Linked DNA regions of Hydrogenispora ethanolica. The protein of the gene in region 1 binds, or shares a complex with, the protein of each later gene. Links are inferred from orthologs where the notes say so. Each region holds a gene or a part of one and is shown in the gene's direction. Other genes may lie near its edges. The genes, in order: rpsG and tig.

Region 1 (3,769 bases):
TCTACCGCTCCCAGGGTGTCTGGATCAATGATAAGCATATTGAAGTGACTGTCCGCCAGATGTTGCGCAAACGTAAAGTTGAACATTCCGGCGATACGGATCTGTTGCCCGGCGGATTGGTCGATGTCTTTGAACTGGAGGATGAGAATCTCAAGGTCGAAGCAGAGGGTGGAGAACCGGCAATTGCCAGGCCGCTCCTGCTGGGAATCACCAAGGCGTCGCTGGCAACCGATAGCTTCCTGTCGGCCGCCTCGTTCCAAGAGACTACCCGGGTCCTCACCGAAGCTTCGATTAAAGGTAAAAAGGATCCGTTAATCGGCCTCAAGGAAAATGTCTGTATCGGTAAGTTGATTCCGGCCGGTACTGGAATGTCCCGTTATCGCAACGCCAAGATTAGCAGCGATTGACGATAAGAATTTCTTGACACCGTATATATTTGATGTTAAAATATAAAAGTGTCTGATTTGGGACTTATTTCATGCGCTTTTTTGGAGGCGATGATGGCTCATTCTGTCCAGGCCATTCGCGAAGCTAAAGAAAAAGTAATTGGTTTAAAGCAAACTTTGCGAGCGATTCAACAGAATAAGGTTAGCGCCGTATATATCGCAAATGACATTGAAGATTTTTTGGTGAAACGGATTACGGATTGCTGCCAGGAGAACAAAATTCCGTTAACCGCGGTTGATTTTGGTCAAAAAGAACTTGGACATTTGTGCCAGATTGAGGTTGGGGCGTCAGTTGTCGCTCTGATCAAATAATATAAGCAACACGGAAGGAGGTTATTGATTTGCCAACGATTAATCAGTTAGTCAGAAAAGGTCGCGAGGAAGTGTCAAAAAAGAGTACCGCTCCGGCTCTGGGTTGGGCTTACAACGTAAATAAAGAGCAAATGATCAAAACCGACGGTAGCCCGCAAAAAAGAGGGGTCTGTACTCGTGTTTCGACGGTTACTCCTAAAAAGCCGAATTCGGCATTGCGTAAAGTAGCGAGGGTGCGTCTGACGAACCGCATGGAAGTCACCGCTTATATCCCGGGCGAAGGTCACAATCTGCAGGAGCACTCGGTTGTACTAATCCGTGGTGGTCGTGTGAAGGATCTTCCTGGTGTGCGTTATCACATCATCCGGGGAACTTTGGACACTGCCGGTGTTCAAAATCGTAAGCAAGGTCGCTCCAAATACGGTGCTAAAAAACCGAAAGCTACTGCTACGAAGAAGAAGTAAAGGAACGGGGGTATTCGTGTGCCGCGTCGTGGATTTATTACTAAAAAAGAACTGGCTGCTGACCCGATTTTTGGTAGCAAGCAAGTGAGTGAAATGATCAGCCGGTTGATGCTTCAAGGCAAAAAGAGCCTTGCTGAACGGATTTTTTATAACGCCATGAATATCGTTGGCGAAAAATCCGGCAAAGAATCGATCGAAGTTTTTCAAACCGCGCTAAAAAATGTCATGCCGGTTTTGGAAGTGAAACCGCGCCGGGTTGGTGGTGCTACCTATCAGGTTCCGGTGGAAGTGCGGCCGGAGCGCCGGCAATCGTTGGCGATTCGTTGGATGGTTACCAATGCCCGAAATCGCGGCGATTTAAAGACGATGGAAGAGAAGTTGGCTGCGGAGATTCTTGACGCCTCTCAAGGTGTGGGTGCTTCGATTAAGAAAAAAGAAGATACTCATAAGATGGCGGAAGCCAATAGGGCTTTTGCGCATTATCGTTGGTAACGGGTTGCCGTTGAAAAAACACAGCCCCGAGCTTTTAAGGTTTTTGGAGGGGAAAAATTGTCTAAGAAATTTGATCTGCATTACGTTCGGAATATTGGAATTATGGCTCATATTGACGCTGGTAAAACAACCACGACCGAACGTATCTTATTTTACACGGGAAAACTCCATCGCATGGGCGAAGTGCATGATGGCTCGGCTACGATGGACTGGATGGTTCAGGAGCAAGAGCGCGGAATCACGATTACTTCCGCTGCTACCACTTGTGAATGGCTGAATCATCAAATTAATATTATTGACACACCCGGGCACGTGGATTTTACAGTAGAAGTTGAACGTTCGTTGCGCGTTTTGGATGGCGCTGTTGCTGTATTCTGCTCGGTTGGCGGCGTTGAGCCCCAATCGGAAACCGTCTGGCGCCAAGCGGATAAGTATGGCGTGCCTCGGATCGCTTTCATTAATAAGATGGATCGTATCGGTGCGGATTTCTTCCGTGGCGTTGATATGATCAAAAACCGATTGGGAGCTCATCCGGTTCCACTTCAGGTTCCTATCGGCTCGGAAGAGCGTTTCAGTGGCGTGGTCGATCTGATTACCGAGAAAGCGATTATCTATACTGATGACTTGGGGACGAAAAGTCAAGAGACGGCAATCCCGGAGGATTTGGTCGATATAGTGGCTGAATATCGTACTCAGATGCTTGAGTCCTTGGCGGAATTCGATGAGGAATTGATGCTCAAGTATTTGGAGGGCCAAGAGATTTCGGAATCCGAAATTAAAGCCGCCGTCCGCAAAGGAACCTTAACTGCGAAGATTACGCCGGTCATCTGCGGTTCCGCTTTTAAAAACAAGGGTGTACAGATGCTTTTGGATGCGGTAGTGGATTATCTGCCGTCGCCGTTGGATCTGCCGCCAGTATCGGGAACCAGTCCTGATGACGGTGAATCTCTCGTCCGTCAAGCTTCCGACAATGAGCCGTTCTCGGCCTTGGCTTTTAAAATCATGGCTGATCCTTATGTCGGTAAACTGGCGTTCTTTCGGGTGTATTCCGGCGTCTTAACCTCGGGTTCTTATGTTTTAAATTCAACCAAAAACAAACGGGAACGGGTTGGCCGAATCTTACGGATGCACGCCAATCATCGCGAAGATGTGGAAATGGTTCGCACTGGTGATATTGCGGCGGTAGTCGGCTTAAAAGATACCACCACCGGAGATACCCTGTGTGATGAGAAAAATTCGATTATCCTGGAGTCGATGGAGTTTCCGGACCCGGTAATCGATATCGCCATTGAGCCCAAGACCAAGGCCGACCAAGACAAATTGGGTTTGTCCCTCGCGAGATTGGCCGAGGAAGATCCGACTTTCCGGGTTCATACCGATCAGGAAACGGGTCAAACCATCATTTCGGGTATGGGCGAGCTCCACTTGGAGATCATTGTCGACCGTCTGCTGCGCGAATTTAAGGTTGAAGCGAATGTTGGCAAGCCCCAGGTAGCGTACAGGGAAACGATCCGCAAGTCTGTAAAGTCCGAAGGCAAGTTCGTTCGCCAGTCGGGCGGACGTGGACAATACGGTCATGTCTGGCTCGAACTCGAACCGCTTGAACCCGGTACCGGCTTTGTGTTTGAAAACAAAATCGTCGGTGGCGTGGTACCTCGCGAATATGTTCCGCCGATCGAGGCTGGGATTAAGGAAGCGATGACTACGGGTGTCCTGGCCGGTTATCCCATGGTGGACATCAAGGCCACATTATATGATGGTTCTTATCACGAGGTTGACTCTTCCGAAATGGCTTTCCGCGTCGCGGCTTCGATGTCCTTTAAAGACGGGGCCAAAAAAGCGAATCCGGTTATTCTGGAACCCATTATGCGGGTGGAGATTACGACTCCTGAAGAATATATGGGTGACATCATGGGCGACTTCAATTCCCGGCGTGGCCGGATTGAAGGAATGGAAGCCCGGGCCGGCGCTCAAATCATTAGAGGGCACGTTCCGCTCTCGGAAATGTTCGGCTATGCAACGGTAATCCGTTCGATTTCCCAAGGCCGGGCGACT
Region 2 (16,564 bases), on another replicon or contig:
AAGCCGGAGAAAGACGCGGCCGATTTGGAGATCGCGCCGTTTGATCTCTATGTGACCATCATGAATGGGATCAAGATCGCCGATATGGCGGCCGGCAATAAAGGACTGCATCTGCTGTACAGCATCGATTCATCCATCCCGCAACGGGTCCGGGGGGATAAACTCCGTTTGCAACAAATTCTGAGCAATATTCTGAATCACGCCATCCAATGCACCGAGCGGGGTTCGATCTCGGTCACCGTCACCCGCCAGGGCGAGTCGAAGGGAATCACCGCCGTTCGCTTCCGGATCGCCGATACCGGGAGCGGCATTCCCCCGGAGAAGCTGGCGGCGCTCTTTGAATCTTCCCGGCGAGCGGAGGAACCCGACGATGAGGGCACCGGATTGGGCCTGGCCATCGCCAAGCATTTCATCGAACGGATGGGAGGCGACCTTCAGGTCCAAAGCGAGGTCGACAAAGGCAGCTGCTTTGTGTTCACGATTGCCTTTCCCGGGGCCGGCGTTCCGCCGGAAACCGGCGAGCGGGAATCCTCCATAGCTCAGGGAATGGCCAGACCGCGGGAGGCTTTCCGGATCCTCGTGGCTGAAGATTATGAAGCCAACCAGATCGTGATGGGTGAGATTTTAAAGTTCAAAGGCTACCAGTATACGGTGGTCGCGAACGGAATCGAAGCTCTGAAGGAGTTGGAGCGGAACCGCTACGATCTGGTGCTGATGGACGTTCAAATGCCGGGGATGAGCGGTTTGGAAGCCACCGCGCGGCTGCGGCTGGGCGAGCAAGGGACCGGCCGGCGTCTGCCGGTCATCGGCCTGACGGGCTACGCCATGACCGAAGACGAAGAACGCTGTCGGGCCGCAGGGATGGACGGCTATCTGGCTAAGCCCATCTCCGTCAAGGAACTCTACGATCTCCTGGACCATTTTTTAAAATAACTTGAGCCCGCCGAATGGGACGGTTTCCGGAGCGAGTAGCCCCGGGCCTTCTCAATCCGGAAGCGGTCCGGCGGGCGACGTACCGTGAGGTTGGGAAACCCGAGCTGGAACCCAGGAATGCTCTTCCCGGGACCGGGTGGACCTGTCCTTGCCATCGGCTAACGCTGTCAAGCCACGGGGGAGTTGTTCCGGGAGCCGGGCGACTTCGTCCGCGCCACGGGACAACTGTCCCGGATCAGGGGAGAACACGGCCGGGGAGCGGGCGAGTTTTCCCCTGATCCGGCTCACTTGTTCCGGGATGCGGGAGAGTTCTCCCGAAGGCCGGACCACCTCGTCCCAGCCCCGGGATCACCCGGCCGAAGCTGTGGCAGAGTCCGCCGGGGCTCGGGAGAGCATTTCCGGCGCCCGGGAAGGGATATCTCCGCCGCGGGGAGACTCCGCCACCCGGTGGGACGGCCGGAGCGCGACGCGGAGACTCTGCGGCGGGTCGGAACTTTTCCGGCCTGAGCTAGCGCTGTTTCGTCCGGAGGATTCAAAGGTCTCCGGTCGGACGGGAACCTCTTTTAAGGGCGGGAGCGGTGGGTTTATAATGGTGACTTGGATAGGAAAGAAAGACGGAATGCACATGCCGGAGGAGAATTTTTGGCGGAAGGGACGCACGAGCGCGTCCCTTTTTTTATTGAGATTTCCGGCTGGAAATGCGGGCCTAAACGGAGATGGTTTTTCAGAATCAAGATTAACGAAAGCCCCAGCCGAGGACACGAGAGATCCCTCCCGACGCTCCGTTTCCGATGGCATGCCGGAAAAGCGCAGGGCATACAATTAAAATTGACGACCCGATAAGACGAAGGGAATTCGAATCAAGATTCGCATCCGAAAAAAGCCGGGTGCGATGGCAAACCAACGACAAGGAAAATATGCCGCATCTCATCCGGGCGTCAAGGGACGGGTTGCGGCGTACCGATGATGCGCTTTTGGGAGGTCGATCATGTCCTGCTGGTTCAATCGTGAGACTCATGAAACCGTTCAGGCTTTTTCCAGCCATGCCGAGCGGGGGTTAACGACCGGCGAGGCCGGGAAGCGTTTGGCAGAAGCCGGCCCCAACCAACTGGAAGAACACCGGAAGATCGCGCCATTCCGAATCTTCTTGGAGCAATTCTCCGATTTTATGGTACTGGTCCTGATCGGCGCGGCTATCGTCTCGGGCTTGCTCGGCGAAAAGGCCGATGCGATCACGATCGTCGCGATCGTGGTGCTCAATGCGGTGCTCGGCTTTGTGCAGGAGTTCCGGGCCGAAAAATCCCTGGCTGCGCTGCGGGAGCTGACGGCGCCCCTGGCCCATGTGCTGCGGGATTCCAAGGTGCAGCGCATTCCGGCCAAAAATTTGGTCCCCGGGGATATTCTCATTTTGGAAAGCGGCGATAAAGTCGCCGCCGACGGGAGGATCATCGCCGCGGTCGATCTGGAATTGAATGAAGCGACGCTCACCGGAGAATCACTGCCGGTCGTCAAAACCATGGCGGTCTTGCGCCAGGACCGGCTGTCACTGGGCGATCAACGGAATATGGTCTTCGCCGGGACCGTGGTCTGCGGCGGCCGGGGCCGGGCAGTGGTCACCGCCACCGGCATGAAGACGGAGATCGGCAAAATCGCCGGGATGATCGGCTCCGCCCAGGACGACGAGACGCCGCTGCAGAAGCGACTGGAGCAGCTCGGCCGCTGGCTGGTGGTGCTCTGTCTCGGCATCTGCGCCGCGGTCGGAACCATGGGCATAGTCCGGGGCGAACCGCCGCGCCAGATGTTTCTCTCCGCGGTCAGCCTGGCGGTGGCGGCCATTCCGGAAGGGCTGCCGGCCATCGTCACCATCGCGCTGGCCATCGGGGTGCAAAAGATGATCAAGCGCAACGCGATCATCCGCAAGCTCCCGGCCGTGGAGACCCTGGGCTGCGCTACGGTGATTTGTTCCGATAAGACCGGCACCCTGACCCAGAACGAACTGACCGTCACCAAAGTCTGGACGGGGGTCAAAGAATATTCCCTCGAAACCGAGGCGGCTGTCGCTCCGGCCCCCGACCTCCGGCAGGTGCTGGAGATCGGCGCGCTGTGCAATAATGCCCAATTGGAGCAGGCTCCGGGTTCGAAGCGGCCGGTCAGCCTCGGCGATCCTACCGAAGGCGCCTTGCTGGTGGCGGCCCAGCGCTGCGGCATGGAGCCGCTCCGTTTGGCCCGCCAAACCGCGCGCCTCGGCGAATTGGCCTTCTCCTCCGACCGCAAGCGGATGAGTGTCCTGATCCAGGATCCCCAGGGGCAACGGCGGTTATTGACGAAAGGAGCCGCCGACGTGCTCCTGGGGCGTTGCGGGCAGGTGGTGACCAGCGCCGGAATTGTTCCGCTGACGCCGTCCCTGCAAGCGGCGGTCCGCGCCCGGGTCGACCAGTGGAGCGCCGAGGCGCTCCGGGTCCTGGCCTTCGCCTATCGGCCGGCCGACCCCCGGGAACGGCTGGCCAAGGACGGCCCCGATCCCGAAGTGGGCCTGGTCTTTGCCGGGCTGGTGGGGATGAACGATCCGCCCCGGCCGGAGTCGCGGCTGGCGGTGGAACGGTCCAAGCGGGCCGGGATCAAGGTTAAAATGATCACCGGCGATTATCCGCGCACCGCCGCGGCCATCGGCAAACAAATCGGCCTGCTGCGGCCGGCGGGGAAGATCATCACCGGCGCGGAACTCGATGAGTTGTCCGATGCCGCGCTGGCTAAGGTGATCGGGGAGATCGACATCTTCGCCCGGGTCTCGCCCCATCACAAGCTGCGGGTGGTCCGGGCGCTCAAGCAGAACGGCGAGATCGTGGCCATGACCGGCGACGGCGTGAATGACGCCCCGGCGGTCAAAGAGGCCGATATCGGCGTGGCCATGGGGGAGAGTGGCACCGATGTCACCAAGGAAGCGGCGGCGATGGTGATTGCCGATGACAATTTCGCGACGATCGTGGCCGCGGTGGAAGAGGGGCGGACCATCTACGAGAATATCCGCAAGTTCATCCGCTACCTGCTCAGCTGCAATATGGGCGAGATCCTGACGATGTTCGGCGGGATCGCCATGGGGCTCCCGGTCCCGTTATTGCCGATTCAGATCTTGTGGGTGAATCTGGTCACCGACGGGTTGCCAGCCATCGCTCTGGGCTTGGAGCAAGGAGAGCGGGATACGATGTGCCGTCCGCCGCGTTCGCCGCGGGAAGGGATCTTCAGCCGCGGCTTAAGCCGGAAGATCGTCTTCCAGGGGCTGATGATCGGCGCCGCCACGTTGCTGGTCTACATCATGAAGCTCCGGGACGGCGGCGACCTGGCGACCGCGCGGACCATGGCCTTTGCCGCATTGGTCTTTGCCCAGCTGTTTTTCGTATTCCAGTGCCGGTCCGAGGAGCATTCGATGTTGGAGATCGGTTTATGGGAGAACCCATACCTGGTGGGCGCGGCGCTCTTGTCCTTTCTCATGCAGGTCGGAGCCATGACCCTGCCTTGGCTGCAAAGGGTTTTTTACACCACCAGCCTGACCTGGAATGAGTGGTTGTTTGTCCTGGCGGTCACGGCGCTCTCGGCCTACCTGAGCGATCTGCTGTTTCAATTCCGTAATGTCATTAAAAAACATTTGGGCATCTTTCGCTGGAAAACGCATAGGGTTCAAAGTTAAGAGGGAAAATAGCCACAGACTGGAAACCGGGGTGGGTCTGTGGTCGAACTGGTATTGTTTATCGGCAGCATCTGTCTCTTCTTTTTCGTACCGGTCCAATTTCGGGTCTACTACCGGAAAATCGGCCCGGATGATCATCTCCTTTACGAGATGGTGTTTCTCGGCGGATTGCTCAAACGCAGGAAAGAGGTCACGCTGCTCCAGCCCACCCCGGCGGGGATCAAGCAAAAGACCGAGCAATCAGGCCACTGGCTTTGGTTCCGGAGGGCTCAGGTAACAGAAACCATATCGCCATTTCAAGGAAATTCCCGCGGCCTGCGGGAATTTTTACACCGTTACCAGGAATACGGTTTGGGGATTACCTTATTAAGTTACTTCCTGCCCGCCAAGTACCAGCACTGGTTGCTGGTGGCTGAGGATCTGGAGAGAAGGGGGCGTTTTGAAAGGTTCCGCTGGTATACCCGGTTCGGTACCGGCGAAGCGGCCAGCACCGCGATTGTTTATGGCTTATTGTGGGGGCTTAAGGCGACGCTCGCCGGGGTGGTGGGCCAAAGGAGCCGCTTCGCCCGGCCGCCCGAGATCCGGATCATCCCCGACTATCAGGCCCTGCGCCTCGACATGCTTTTTGACTGCATATTCAAGGTAAAACTGGGCTATATTATGATTGCTGCCTTCATCGTTAGAGTGCGTTATCGACTGAAAGGGGGTGTCGGATTTGAACGAGCATCCAATTGAAGGCCTCATGAAAACAGCCATGCAAAACATCAAAGAGATGGTTGATGTCAATACCATCTTGGGCGATCCGGTGGAAACGCCGGATGGCAATGTCATTGTTCCCATCTCCAAGGTGACTTTTGGGTTCGCTGCCGGGGGCAGTGAATTTGATACCAATCAGCCGAAACCCAAGGAGAAAGAGAAAGATCGCGCCACCCAGGAAGCGGAAGCCAATGCTTTCCCATTCGGCGGAGGAAGCGGCGCGGGGATCACCATTCACCCGGTCGCGTTTTTAGTGGTCGGGAAGGACCAGACCAAGCTGCTGCCGGTGGAGAGCAACGTGTTGATCGACCGGCTCTTGGATACCGCCCCGCAGCTGTTGGACAAGATTCAGTCCATGTTGAACAGTTCCAGAAATCAGCCTGAAGTCCATTGAAACCGCGTTCAACGCGGTTTTTTTCTGAAATACCGGCTCGACAGTTGAATTCAACTTATCTATCAAAGGAATTCCTGGAAACGGATTGAATTATTTTTGGAAAAACAGAAACTTGCCGTGTATCCTATACGTTTCAAATTGAAGGAATGGCCATGATGGTTCCGGATGGATTTTACTTTTAATGGATTCTAATCTCGAATTTATTTCCAATAATAACCGGTTTCGAAACGCAGGTTTTCCGTCTCGGCTTTACGAATAGTAGTTGGGATCAATCTGTTGAACAAATCCATGAAGGAGTCCTATCTTTCGTATGAAAAAAGTCCTCTTCCTCCTCTGTCTGGCCTTTTTGCCTTGTTTCAACGCTGCCCCGGCCCTAGCGCTCCGCTCCGGCGATCTGGCCGCATCGGCCGCGGTATTAATGGATTATACCACCGGAGAGATTTTATTCGCCAAAAACTCCGATGAACGCCGTCCGCCCGCGAGCACCACTAAGATTATGACCGCCGTCGTCGCGCTGGAACGGGGCGACTTGCGGCAAAAGATCACGGTCGGCGCCAATGCCGAAGGGACCGAGGGCTCTTCCATTTGGTTGAAGGCGGGGGAAGTTCACGAACTCAATGATTTGTTGTACGGGGTTTTACTGAGTTCCGGCAATGATGCTTCGGTCGCTGTCGCCGAGGCCCTGGCAGGGTCGGAGCAGAAGTTCGCCGCATGGATGACCGCCAAAGCGCATGCCCTGGGGGCAGAGTCGACCCGTTTCGAGAATTGCAACGGCCTGCCGGCGCCGAACCATTACACCACCGCCCGGGATCTGGCGCTGATTACCCGGTACGCCTTGCATAATCCGGTTTTTGACGAAATCGTCAAAACGAAGCGCAAGACCATCTCCTGGCCGGGCCATCCCTATGACCGGCTGATGATTAACCATAATAAGCTGCTGTGGCGCTATCCCCTGGCCGACGGCGTGAAAACCGGGTATACGAGGGAAGCCGGCAACTGTTTGGTCTCTTCCGCCACTAAGGATGGCCACCGCCTGATCAGCGTGGTGCTGAACAGCCGGCAGACCTATGCCGACGCCGAAGCTTTATTCCAATACGGGTTTGCCAATTACCAACTGCTCACGGTGGTCAGTCCCAAGGAAAAAATGGGCGCCGTCCGGGTCCGCGACGGGATCCGGCAGCGTGTTCCGGTGCTGGCGAACCGTCCGGTGACTTTGGTAATTCCCAGAGGCGCCGCTCAGCAAGTCCAGGTCAATGTGGCGCTTCCGCCGGCGGTGAAGGCGCCGGTCGAAAAAATGCAGCAGATCGGGGAATTGCAAGTCCGCTTCGGCGATCGACTGCTGCGCAAGGTGCCATTGGTGAGCGCGGCTCCGGTCCGCAAAGAGGGCCTCTTCCACAGGCTGTTCCGCTGGGTGCGGCTATTCTCCTACCAGACCGTGACCCTGTTGAAGTCCCTTGGGACCAAGGTGTTTTCTTGAAAACGGGTCCGGATTGGCAGTGACTCGCTATTGACGGCCCGGATGCCGGGTGCTATAATCTTTATGCAATCGCGCGAGAGTGGCGGAATGGCAGACGCGCTAGACTTAGGATCTAGTGGGCAACCGTGCGGGTTCAAGTCCCGCCTCTCGCACCAAGTCATGCTTGTTTCCGTTTTCAATTGAAGTTGCGCAACCACGGTGACTAAAAGCGATTTTTAGATCAACCGGGGTTATTTTTATTATCAAAAACGCCAATCCTGATCGTGGGATTTTAACGTTCGGTCTTTTGCCGATAAAACGAAGGCATATTTCAGCCAAAAAAGCCATAAATCAATAGGAATGCCATCGTTTACTAAATAGTTAACCAAATGAAGAGGAGTTTTAGCGGCCATTGTCGAAATGCAGATCGAAAGCAATAAAAGGGGAAACCGGACATATATTATTAGTACAGATTCAGGAGGAGCATAAATGCAGTTTCAACGGGAAATGATAGACAAGAATTTCGTCACTTTGGGAGTCACCGCGGATACCGAGGAGATCAAGGAGGCGCTTGCCGAAAGCTATAAAAAGGTGGTCAACAAGGTCAACCTTCCGGGCTTCCGTAAGGGACACATTCCCCGGTCGGTGCTGGAGGCCCACTTCGGAAAGTCCGTTCTGTATGAAGAAGCCATGGAAATCCTGGTTACCAAAGGCTATTTGCAGGCATTGAATGAGATGGATTTGAATCCGATCGATCAGCCGAAACTGGAGATGACGGAGGCTTTCGTCGAGGATCAACCCTTCCAATTCAAGCTGGTCATGGAAGTGCTGCCTGAGGTCGAACTGGGTCAATATAAAGGTTTGGAGATTGAGAAAGCTCCGGTCGAAATCGGCGACGAACAGGTCGAGGAACGGCTGAAAAGCTTACAGGAGCGCCATGCCGAACTGGTATTGAGCGACAAGACGGTTTTGGAAAACGGACAATTCGCAGTGATCGACTTTGAGGGCTATATTGACGGCAAACCGTTTGCCGGTGGAGCGGCCCAGGCCTACACCCTGGAGATCGGCTCCGAAAGCTTCATCCCCGGTTTTGAGGAGCAATTGGTCGGAATGAAGGTCGGGGAGGAGAAAGAGCTTCAGGTAACATTCCCCAATGATTACCCCCGTGAGGAGTTCGCCGGGAAAGAAGCTACTTTTAAAGTGGTCTTGAAAGAGATCAAGGTCAAGGAAGTTCCGGCGATCGATGATGAATTCGCCAAAAGCATCGGTGACTTTGAGGATGTCGCCGCGTTGAAAGCGGATTTGAAAGCCAAAATGACAACCTCCGCCGAGCAGGAGGCGGAAGTCCGCTTCCAGCAGGCGGCGATCGACAAGGCGGTCGAAAACGCCCAGGTTGAAGTCCCCGAAACCCTGATCAAACGGGAAATGGAAGATCTGTTGCACCGTTTCGAGCATAACTTGACCTACCAGGGTCTGACACTTGAAAAATATCAGGAATACTCCAATAAAGGCAAGGAAGAGATTATGGAGGATTTCCGGCCGGAAGCAGTCAAGCGGGTCAAGACCGATCTGGTTTTAAACAGCGTGGCCAAGGCGGAAAAACTGGAAGTGACCGAGGAGGAGCTCACTGAGAAGCTGCAAGAGCTTGCAACCAGGTATCAGCAGAAAGATGCCGCCAAGTTGCGCAAGGACCTGGAGAAAAACGGCCGGATCGCCGATATCCGCCAGGCCGTCTTGCTGGAAAAAACCTCGGATTTAATTACCAGCGCGGCCACGGCGGCGTCCGCTCAATAAGTCGCTCCAGCGTTTCTTTTAGGATGGCTGGTCTTACTAATCAGAACCGCGACGGAGCGACAAGCGTCGAAGGATTTTCTGAATCGATTGGAGGGTAATCTATCATGAATTTGGTTCCGATTGTCGTTGAACAAACGAACCGCGGTGAACGGTCGTACGATATTTTTTCCCGTTTGCTCAAAGATAGAATCGTATTTATCGGGGGCCCGATCGACGACACCATGGCCAATCTGGTCATTGCTCAGTTGTTGTTTTTGCAGAGCGAAGATCCGGATAAGGACATTTCGGTCTACATCAACAGTCCCGGCGGAGTCGTCTATTCCGGGTTGGCAATCTATGATACAATGCAGTTTATCCGTCCCCAGGTAGCCACCGTATGTATTGGAATCGCCGCTAGCATGGCAGCGCTCCTGTTGGCTGCCGGCGCCAAGGGCAAACGGTTCGCCCTGCCCAATTCGCGGGTGATGATTCATCAACCGCATGGCGGCGCCGAAGGTCAGGCGGTGGACATCGATATTCAGGCCCGGGAAATTTTGCGTTTGAAGGAGATCGGCAACCATATCCTGGTGAACCACACCGGCCAGCCGATGGAGAAGATCGAACGCGACATCGACCGCAATTACTGGATGTCGGCCCACGAAGCCAAAGAGTATGGTATTATCGACGAAATTTATTATAAAAATAAGTAGGGGCCCAATGAGAACCTTCTTTGAGGAACCGCCTAGATTCCGAAACGAGGTGAAGGCATGCTGAAATTTGGAGATGAAAAAGGCCAGTTGAAATGTTCATTTTGTGGTAAGGCCCAAGAGCAAGTCAAGAAATTGATCGCAGGCCCCGGAGTCTATATCTGTGACGAATGCATCGAATTGTGCAATGAGATTATTGATGAGGAATTGAGCGAAGAAGGAAGCTTGGACCTTGTCAACAATCCGAAACCCAAGGAGATCAAGGAGATTTTAGACCAGTACGTGATCGGCCAAGATGATGCCAAAAAAACTTTGGCGGTGGCGGTCTATAATCACTATAAGCGGATTAACTCCGAAGAGCGGTTTGAAGATATCGAATTACAAAAAAGCAATATTTTGCTGCTGGGACCGACGGGTTGCGGCAAAACGCTGTTGGCCCAGACGTTGGCCAAGATTTTGAATGTGCCCTTTGCGATCGCCGACGCGACTTCGTTGACCGAAGCGGGTTATGTCGGAGAAGACGTCGAGAATATTCTGCTGAAGCTGATTCAGGCGGCCGATTACGATGTCGAGCGGGCTGAGAAAGGGATCATCTATATCGACGAGGTCGACAAGATAGCCCGAAAATCCGAAAACCCCTCGATTACCCGGGATGTTTCCGGCGAAGGCGTTCAACAGGCGCTACTGAAGATCCTGGAGGGAACCACCGCCTCCGTCCCGCCTCAGGGTGGCCGGAAGCACCCGCATCAAGAATTTATCCAGATCGATACCACGAACATCTTGTTCATCTGCGGCGGGGCTTTTGACGGCATCGACCGGATCATCGAGACCCGTACCGGTAAAAAGACGCTCGGCTTTGGCGCGGAGATCAAGTCCAAGGTCGAAAAGCCGGTGGGCGAGATTTTGCGCCAGATTCTGCCCGAGGATCTCCTGAAATACGGCTTGATCCCCGAATTCGTGGGCAGGCTGCCGATTGTGGTGGCGCTGGATGCCTTAGACGAAGCGGCTCTGGTGCAGATTCTGACCGAACCCAAGAATGCCCTGGTCAAACAGTTCCAGAAAATCTTCGAGCTCGACAGCATCGAGCTAAGTTTTGAATCCGAGGCGCTGGAGCTCATCGCCAAGCTGGCGATCAAACGGAATACCGGAGCGCGCGGCTTGCGGGCGATTATTGAGAAACTGTTGTTGGAATTGATGTATGAGCTGCCGTCGCGGAGCGACGTTAAACGCTGCGTCATTACCAAGAATATGGTGGAAGAGAAAGGCGAGGCCATTTTGATGATGGCCGAGTCGCGCAAGAAAAAGAAGGAAGAGACAGCCTAGTTTCCCAACCGGCGGCGAACCCGCCGGTTTTTTCGTATCCTTTTCCGATGCCCATTCGGGCCATCCGGGGGTTTGTCACAATCTGGACAGAAAGTTAGCGATTCGGGTTTATTTCGCAGCGATCGAGCAGATACTATGGGTGATTTCCTTAGGAAAGGAGTCATCGCAATGGAAGTTGTGGCAAATGTCATCGGGCTGATTAATCTGTTTTTTGCGATTGTCATCGGGTTATACTTCTGGAATTTGCTCCGTTCGCAGCAGGGCAATAAAACCGCGGTGGACCGGGAGTCCCGGAAAGAGATGGAGAAATTACAGCGATTGCGCAGGATCTCGCTGACCGAACCGCTTTCCGAGAAGACCCGGCCCGCCAGTTTCGAAGAGATCATCGGACAAGACGACGGATTAAAAGCGCTCCGGGCCTCGTTATGCGGGCCCAATCCCCAGCATGTGCTGCTTTACGGACCGCCCGGCATCGGCAAAACCGCCGCCGCCCGGGTCATTTTGGAGGAAGCCAAAAAGCAGCCGCTATCTCCGTTCAAAGAAAACGCTAAATTTGTGGAGATGGATGCGACGACCGCCCGTTTCGACGACCGCGGCATCGCCGATCCGCTCATCGGATCGGTCCATGATCCGATCTATCAAGGCGCCGGACCTTTGGGAATCGCGGGTATTCCGCAGCCCAAGCCGGGCGCGGTCACCAAAGCCCACGGCGGCATCCTTTTTATCGATGAGATCGGAGAGCTGCACCCGATTCAGATGAACAAACTGTTGAAGGTGCTGGAAGACAGAAAGGTGTTTCTGGAGAGCGCCTACTACAGCTCCGAGGACGCCAATATTCCCCATCATATCCATGATATCTTCCAGAATGGCTTGCCGGCGGATTTCCGATTGGTCGGAGCGACCACCCGGACCCCGGAAGAGATTCCTCCGGCCATTCGTTCCCGGTGCGTGGAGATCTTTTTCCAACCCCTCGCTCCGGCGGATGTGGAGCGGATCGCCGGGAACGCCGCCAAGAAGATCAGCTTTGAGCTGGAAGCCGGGGTGATGTCGATCATCACCAAATACGCGACCAATGGCCGGGACGCGGTGAATCTGATTCAGATCACCGCGGGATTGGCCATCACCGAGGGCCGCAAAAAAATCATGGTGAAAGATGTGGAATGGGTCATTCACAGCGGCCAGTATTCGCCGCGGCCCAATATCAAGGTTCCTCCGCAGCCACAGGTCGGATACGTGAATGGGCTGGCCGTTTTCGGTCCGAATATGGGTTCCGTGATCCAGGTGGAGGTTTCGGCCATTCCCGCTCAGCCCGGCCAAGGCAAGGTCACCACCACGGGCGTGGTGGACGAGGAAGAGATGGGGCAGGCCGGCCGGAAGATCCGCCGCAAAAGCATGGCGCTGGGATCGGTGGAGAATGTGCTCACCGTAATCCGCAAGTTTCTGGGAGTCAATCCGGCCGATTTTGACATTCATATCAATTTCCCGGGCGGGGTCCCCATTGACGGGCCGTCGGCCGGGATCACGCTGGCGACTGCCATCTATTCCGCCATCACCGGCCGGGAGATCGACAATGAAGTGGCGATGACCGGGGAGATATCCATCCGCGGCGGAGTCATGCCCATCGGCGGGGTGGTCCCCAAGATCGCCGCCGCCAAGGAAGCCGGAGCCAAACGGGTGATCATTCCCAAAGAAAACTGGCAGGAGATGTTTGAATCCGAAACGGGAATTCAGATCGTCCCGGTGGAGCGGATCGAGGAAGTGATTCAGCTGGCGGTCTATCGTTCCAACCTAGAGGTGCCGCCGGTGCGGATCCTGAATAACGAAAAACTGCTCAACAACGAACAATTGATAACCGCGTAAGACAGGGGGCCGAAGCCCCCATTTTTTTATTGATCTTCGGCGGATGTCCGGAAGGGAATTTGACGAAGGACTCGAAATAACTTAGAACGTCCATACCGTGAGCCGCTTTGATACCAACGTTTTTTCCGGAACCTCCGGTAACAATCCCAAGCCATGGTGTACAATAGAGTCGGGAGAATGTCGCCGCGTTGAAATGATGATCCGGGCTGCCTTTTGATTCGTAGAAAGGAAGGGGTTCACCCGTGAATACGAATTCTGCATATCCCAAAATCGTCCTGGCGTTGGGCGGCGGCGGCGCGCGCGGCTTCGCCCATATCGGAGTTTTGCAGGTGCTAAAGGAATCGGGGATTCGGCTCGCGGGGATCGTGGGGACCAGCATGGGGGCCTTGATCGGCGGCACCTATGCCGTGGGGACGGACCTTTACTATCTCGGTCAGTTGGTCGAGTATCTTGGTTGGGAGGATCTGATTGATCTGCGCCTGCCCAGGCTGGGGCTGATCGATGGCGTCAAAGTGCAGACGCTGATCGATCTGTTGACCAAGAAGAAATGTTTTGGCGATACGTTCTTGCCCTATTGGGCGGTGGCGACCGATCTATTCAGCGGCGAGGCGGTCATCTTCAAGGAGGGCCCGTTGGCTCCGGCCATCCGGGCCAGTATCTCCATACCGGGGGTCTTCAACCCGGTGGAAGTGAACGGCAGAATTCTGGTGGACGGCGGAGTGGTGGCCGGCGTTCCGGTGACGGTGGCCAAGGAGATGGAGGGGGACCTCGTGATCGCGGTGAATGTCGGCTTCGATCATACCCAGCACCAGATCAATTCGGTCTTTGACGTATTGTCCAAAGTATTGGACATCATGGGGAACCGGCTGGACGAGAGCCAGCTGGGCCTGGCGGATCTGACCATCGCTCCGCAACTGGGAAACATCGGGACCCTCCATTTTCAACGGGCCAAGGAATGCATCGGCATCGGCCGGGCGGCCGCGGAACGGGTCATCCCCGAGCTCCAGCAACGGATCCTTGAGTTCCAAAAGAAAGGTTTGGTAAGCTACACATCATGAATACCGAGATTGTTGTCGTTGGAGCGGGAGCGGCCGGGACGATCGCGGCGCTGACCGCCGCCAAAGCCGGCGCCCGGGTCGTCCTGATCGAGCGGAACCGTTCGATCGGCCGGAAGCTGGCGATCACCGGCGGCGGCCGCTGTAATTTGACCAACCAGTCGGAATTGGCCGAGCTGGTGGCGAATACCCCCGGAAACGGCCGCTTTTTATACAGCGCCTTTCAGAACTTCGATGCCCAGGCGGTGATGGATCTCTTCCAGAATGAGCTGGGAGTCCGCCTCAAGGTGGAACGGGGTAAACGGGTCTTTCCCGAATCCGATCAGGCCCGGGAAGTGGTCGACGCCTTGGCCCAGGCGCTGCGCCGCCATGGCGTGACGCTGGTCTGCGAAGCGCAAGTGTCGGAACTGTTGATCGCGGACGGGCAGATCGCCGGGGTGCGTTGTGCCGATGGCCGGGAGTTCGGCGCCCGGGCGGTGATCATCGCCACCGGCGGCGCATCCTATCCGGGCACCGGCAGCACCGGGGACGGGTATCGTCTCGCCGCCCAGGCCGGCCATACGCTGACTCCGATCCGGCCTTCCCTGATCCCCTTGGAGACCCGGGAGGAGTGGGTAAAAGACCTGGAGGGACTGGCCCTGACCAATGTGCGGGTCAGCGGCTATTATCAGGGAAAGGTCCTGGAAGCCGAGTTCGGCGAGATGCTGTTTACCAGTTTTGGAGTATCCGGACCGGTCATCTTGAGCCTCAGCCGCAGCATCGCCGGCCGGGTGTTGGAGCAGCCGCTCTCGGTGGTGTTGGCGATCGATTTGAAACCCGCCTTGAGCGAGGCCGAGCTGGATCAGCGGATTCAGCGCGATTTCGCCAAGTATGTCAATAAGTTCTTCCGGAATGCCCTGGATGACTTATTGCCGCAAAAACTGATTCCGGTAGTGGTCAAGCTGTCGGAGATTCCGCCCGAAAAGCCGGTGCACCAGATCACCCGGGAGGAACGGCTGGAGCTGGTGCGGCTATTGAAAGGATTGCAGCTGACGATCAGCCGGCCGCGGCCGCTGAAAGAGGCGATCGTGACCGCCGGCGGGGTGAATGTGAAAGAGATTCATCCCAAGACCATGGCCTCCAAACGTACCGCCGGCCTGTTCTTCGCCGGGGAGGTCATGGATGTGGACGCCTACACCGGCGGCTTCAATTTGCAGATCGCTTTTTCTTCGGGAGTGGCGGCGGGATTGGCCGCCGCGGAGCGGGCGCATGAAGCGGAGCAAAGCCGGGCAAACTGAGTCCGGAGGTGGGTACGCGTGCCGGGACGGTATCGTTGGTATGAGCGGCTCTTTTATCATTTGGTGTTGCGGGAAAAACTCTGTTTGCGGCTGGTTTTTATCCTGGTTGCGCTGCTAATAGCCGTCCAGGCGTTATTGTTTGATCCGAAGCTGCGCCGGGCCATGGTCCTGGCGGAACGGCTGGAAGGGAGCGAGCCCCGTTACTACCATTCCGGGCGGCGCAGCCAACCCTAGCTAAAGTCAAATTTTAACCCCGGAGTCGCAACAAGTGACTTGTAAGCGCCGCAAAAGTATGGTAGATTTAATTATAAATATTGGAACGATCGAGCACTCCATGGGGTGCTTTTTTACTAGGCGGACCCGGGTTGTTTCAGGCCATGCCGGGGGAGCGACTTCCTATCTATACCGTCCCCGGCGGGGATCCGGGAGCTTCGGCAGCCTGTTGGCTTGATGGATCGCTAAATCTCCGGCCGGGAGTTTTCGAGGAGGCTTTACCATGCTGGAATCGGGCAGCCGTGAAGTGGCGAAGGCGGCTTTGACCATGGCCATGACTTCTTCCCGCGAGGAAGAGAAGTCGATGAAGGAATATTACCGCAACCACGAGATCCGGGCGGCGGCGGTGGATTACGGCGGCGAGGCGATCGCCGCCATGAAGGCCATTGTCGAACGGGCGGTGGTGGCGGCCAAACGGGAGTTATTGATCAAGGACTGCCACGCCGAGGAGGGCGCGATCGCCGGCGCCACCCGCGAAGCAATGTCGCAGATTCTGATCAAGGCGATCGGTCTGAATATCGGCGGCAAGATCGGGATTGCCCGGAAGGGCGACCATGTCAGCGTCGCGGTTTTTTTCAGCATCGGTCTGGTGCATTTGGACGAGATTGCGGTGGGAATGAGCCACCGGGCGGTGGAGTGAACAACATGAGTGCAAGGATATGGGCGGTGCGGGGCGCCACCACGATTGAACGGGATCAGCCGGCGCAGGTGCTGGCGGCGACGCGGGAATTATTGCAGGAACTTTTTACGGCCAATGGGATACGGCCGGCGGATATTATCAGCATTTTCTTTACGGTGACTCCCGACATCCGCAGCGAATTTCCGGCGGTGGCAGCCCGGGAGCTGGGACTGGCGGATACGCCGTTGATGTGCGCCCAAGAGATCGCCAAAGACGGCGCTTTGCCGCTCTGTATCCGGGTGATGCTCCATTTCCATACCGAATTGGACAAGGGCGCTTTACGCCCGGTCTATCTGAATGACGCGGTAAAGCTCCGGCCCGACCTCGTGTCGGGGTAAGGCCGTTTTGGATTTCCAGCATCGCGACGCTGACGACAAGGAGCGATTCCAATGA

What was found.
Region 2: the proteins of rpsG (region 1) and tig are in contact, whole or in part, in a crystal structure (PDB 3GTY), measured with the Thermotoga maritima proteins. The link is inferred for Hydrogenispora ethanolica from one-to-one orthologs. Residues at the interface, in WP_004081843.1 of Thermotoga maritima: Lys34, Lys52, Lys55, Glu59, Arg62, Gln63, Glu66, Asn67, Lys69, Val71, Arg95, Ala109, Lys110, Lys111, Gly112, Arg113, Pro114, Glu117, Glu121, Ile124, Ala125, Tyr127, Asn128, Asn129, Thr130, Gly131, Lys135, Asp139, Arg142, Met143; in WP_004081061.1 of Thermotoga maritima: Glu122, Val124, Val129, Leu130, Tyr133, Glu188, Gly259, Ile262, Tyr263, Glu266, Ser270, Glu273, Gln274, Glu277, Arg308, Gln311, Ile312, Ser315, Tyr316, Glu325, Arg329, Arg336, Leu363, Phe366, Trp367, Arg373, Leu377, Arg381, Leu384, Glu387.

What each region holds. Positions count from the first base shown.
Region 1 is NZ_SLUN01000065.1:10,377-14,145, forward strand. What follows is about bases 1-2,977. They hold rpsG (30S ribosomal protein S7), read left to right. Parts: upstream 1-1,240; coding sequence 1,241-1,714; downstream 1,715-2,977. Other genes in these bases: rpoC (DNA-directed RNA polymerase subunit beta'), read left to right, coding at 1-407; EDC14_RS25905 (ribosomal L7Ae/L30e/S12e/Gadd45 family protein), read left to right, coding at 501-758; rpsL (30S ribosomal protein S12), read left to right, coding at 788-1,222; fusA (elongation factor G), read left to right, coding at 1,772-2,977. Outside these bases: more of fusA, read left to right, coding at 2,978-3,769.
Region 2 is NZ_SLUN01000013.1:59,123-75,686, forward strand. Bases 6,999-9,865 are described here. They hold tig (trigger factor), read left to right. Parts: upstream 6,999-7,713; coding sequence 7,714-9,018; downstream 9,019-9,865. Other genes in these bases: EDC14_RS11845 (D-alanyl-D-alanine carboxypeptidase family protein), read left to right, coding at 6,999-7,245; clpP (ATP-dependent Clp endopeptidase proteolytic subunit ClpP), read left to right, coding at 9,123-9,707; clpX (ATP-dependent Clp protease ATP-binding subunit ClpX), read left to right, coding at 9,765-9,865. In the rest of the region: EDC14_RS11825 (ATP-binding protein), read left to right, coding at 1-933; EDC14_RS11830 (calcium-translocating P-type ATPase, SERCA-type), read left to right, coding at 1,922-4,618; EDC14_RS11835 (DUF2953 domain-containing protein), read left to right, coding at 4,658-5,353; ytfJ (GerW family sporulation protein), read left to right, coding at 5,334-5,768; more of EDC14_RS11845, read left to right, coding at 6,079-6,998; more of clpX, read left to right, coding at 9,866-11,027; ATP-dependent protease LonB, read left to right, coding at 11,196-12,887; EDC14_RS11875 (patatin-like phospholipase family protein), read left to right, coding at 13,130-13,945; EDC14_RS11880 (BaiN/RdsA family NAD(P)/FAD-dependent oxidoreductase), read left to right, coding at 13,942-15,219; EDC14_RS11885 (hypothetical protein), read left to right, coding at 15,238-15,453; EDC14_RS11890 (HutP family protein), read left to right, coding at 15,716-16,132; aroH (chorismate mutase), read left to right, coding at 16,138-16,509; hisC (histidinol-phosphate transaminase), read left to right, coding at 16,561-16,564. UniProt on the Bacillus subtilis protein: Involved in protein export. Acts as a chaperone by maintaining the newly synthesized protein in an open conformation. Functions as a peptidyl-prolyl cis-trans isomerase.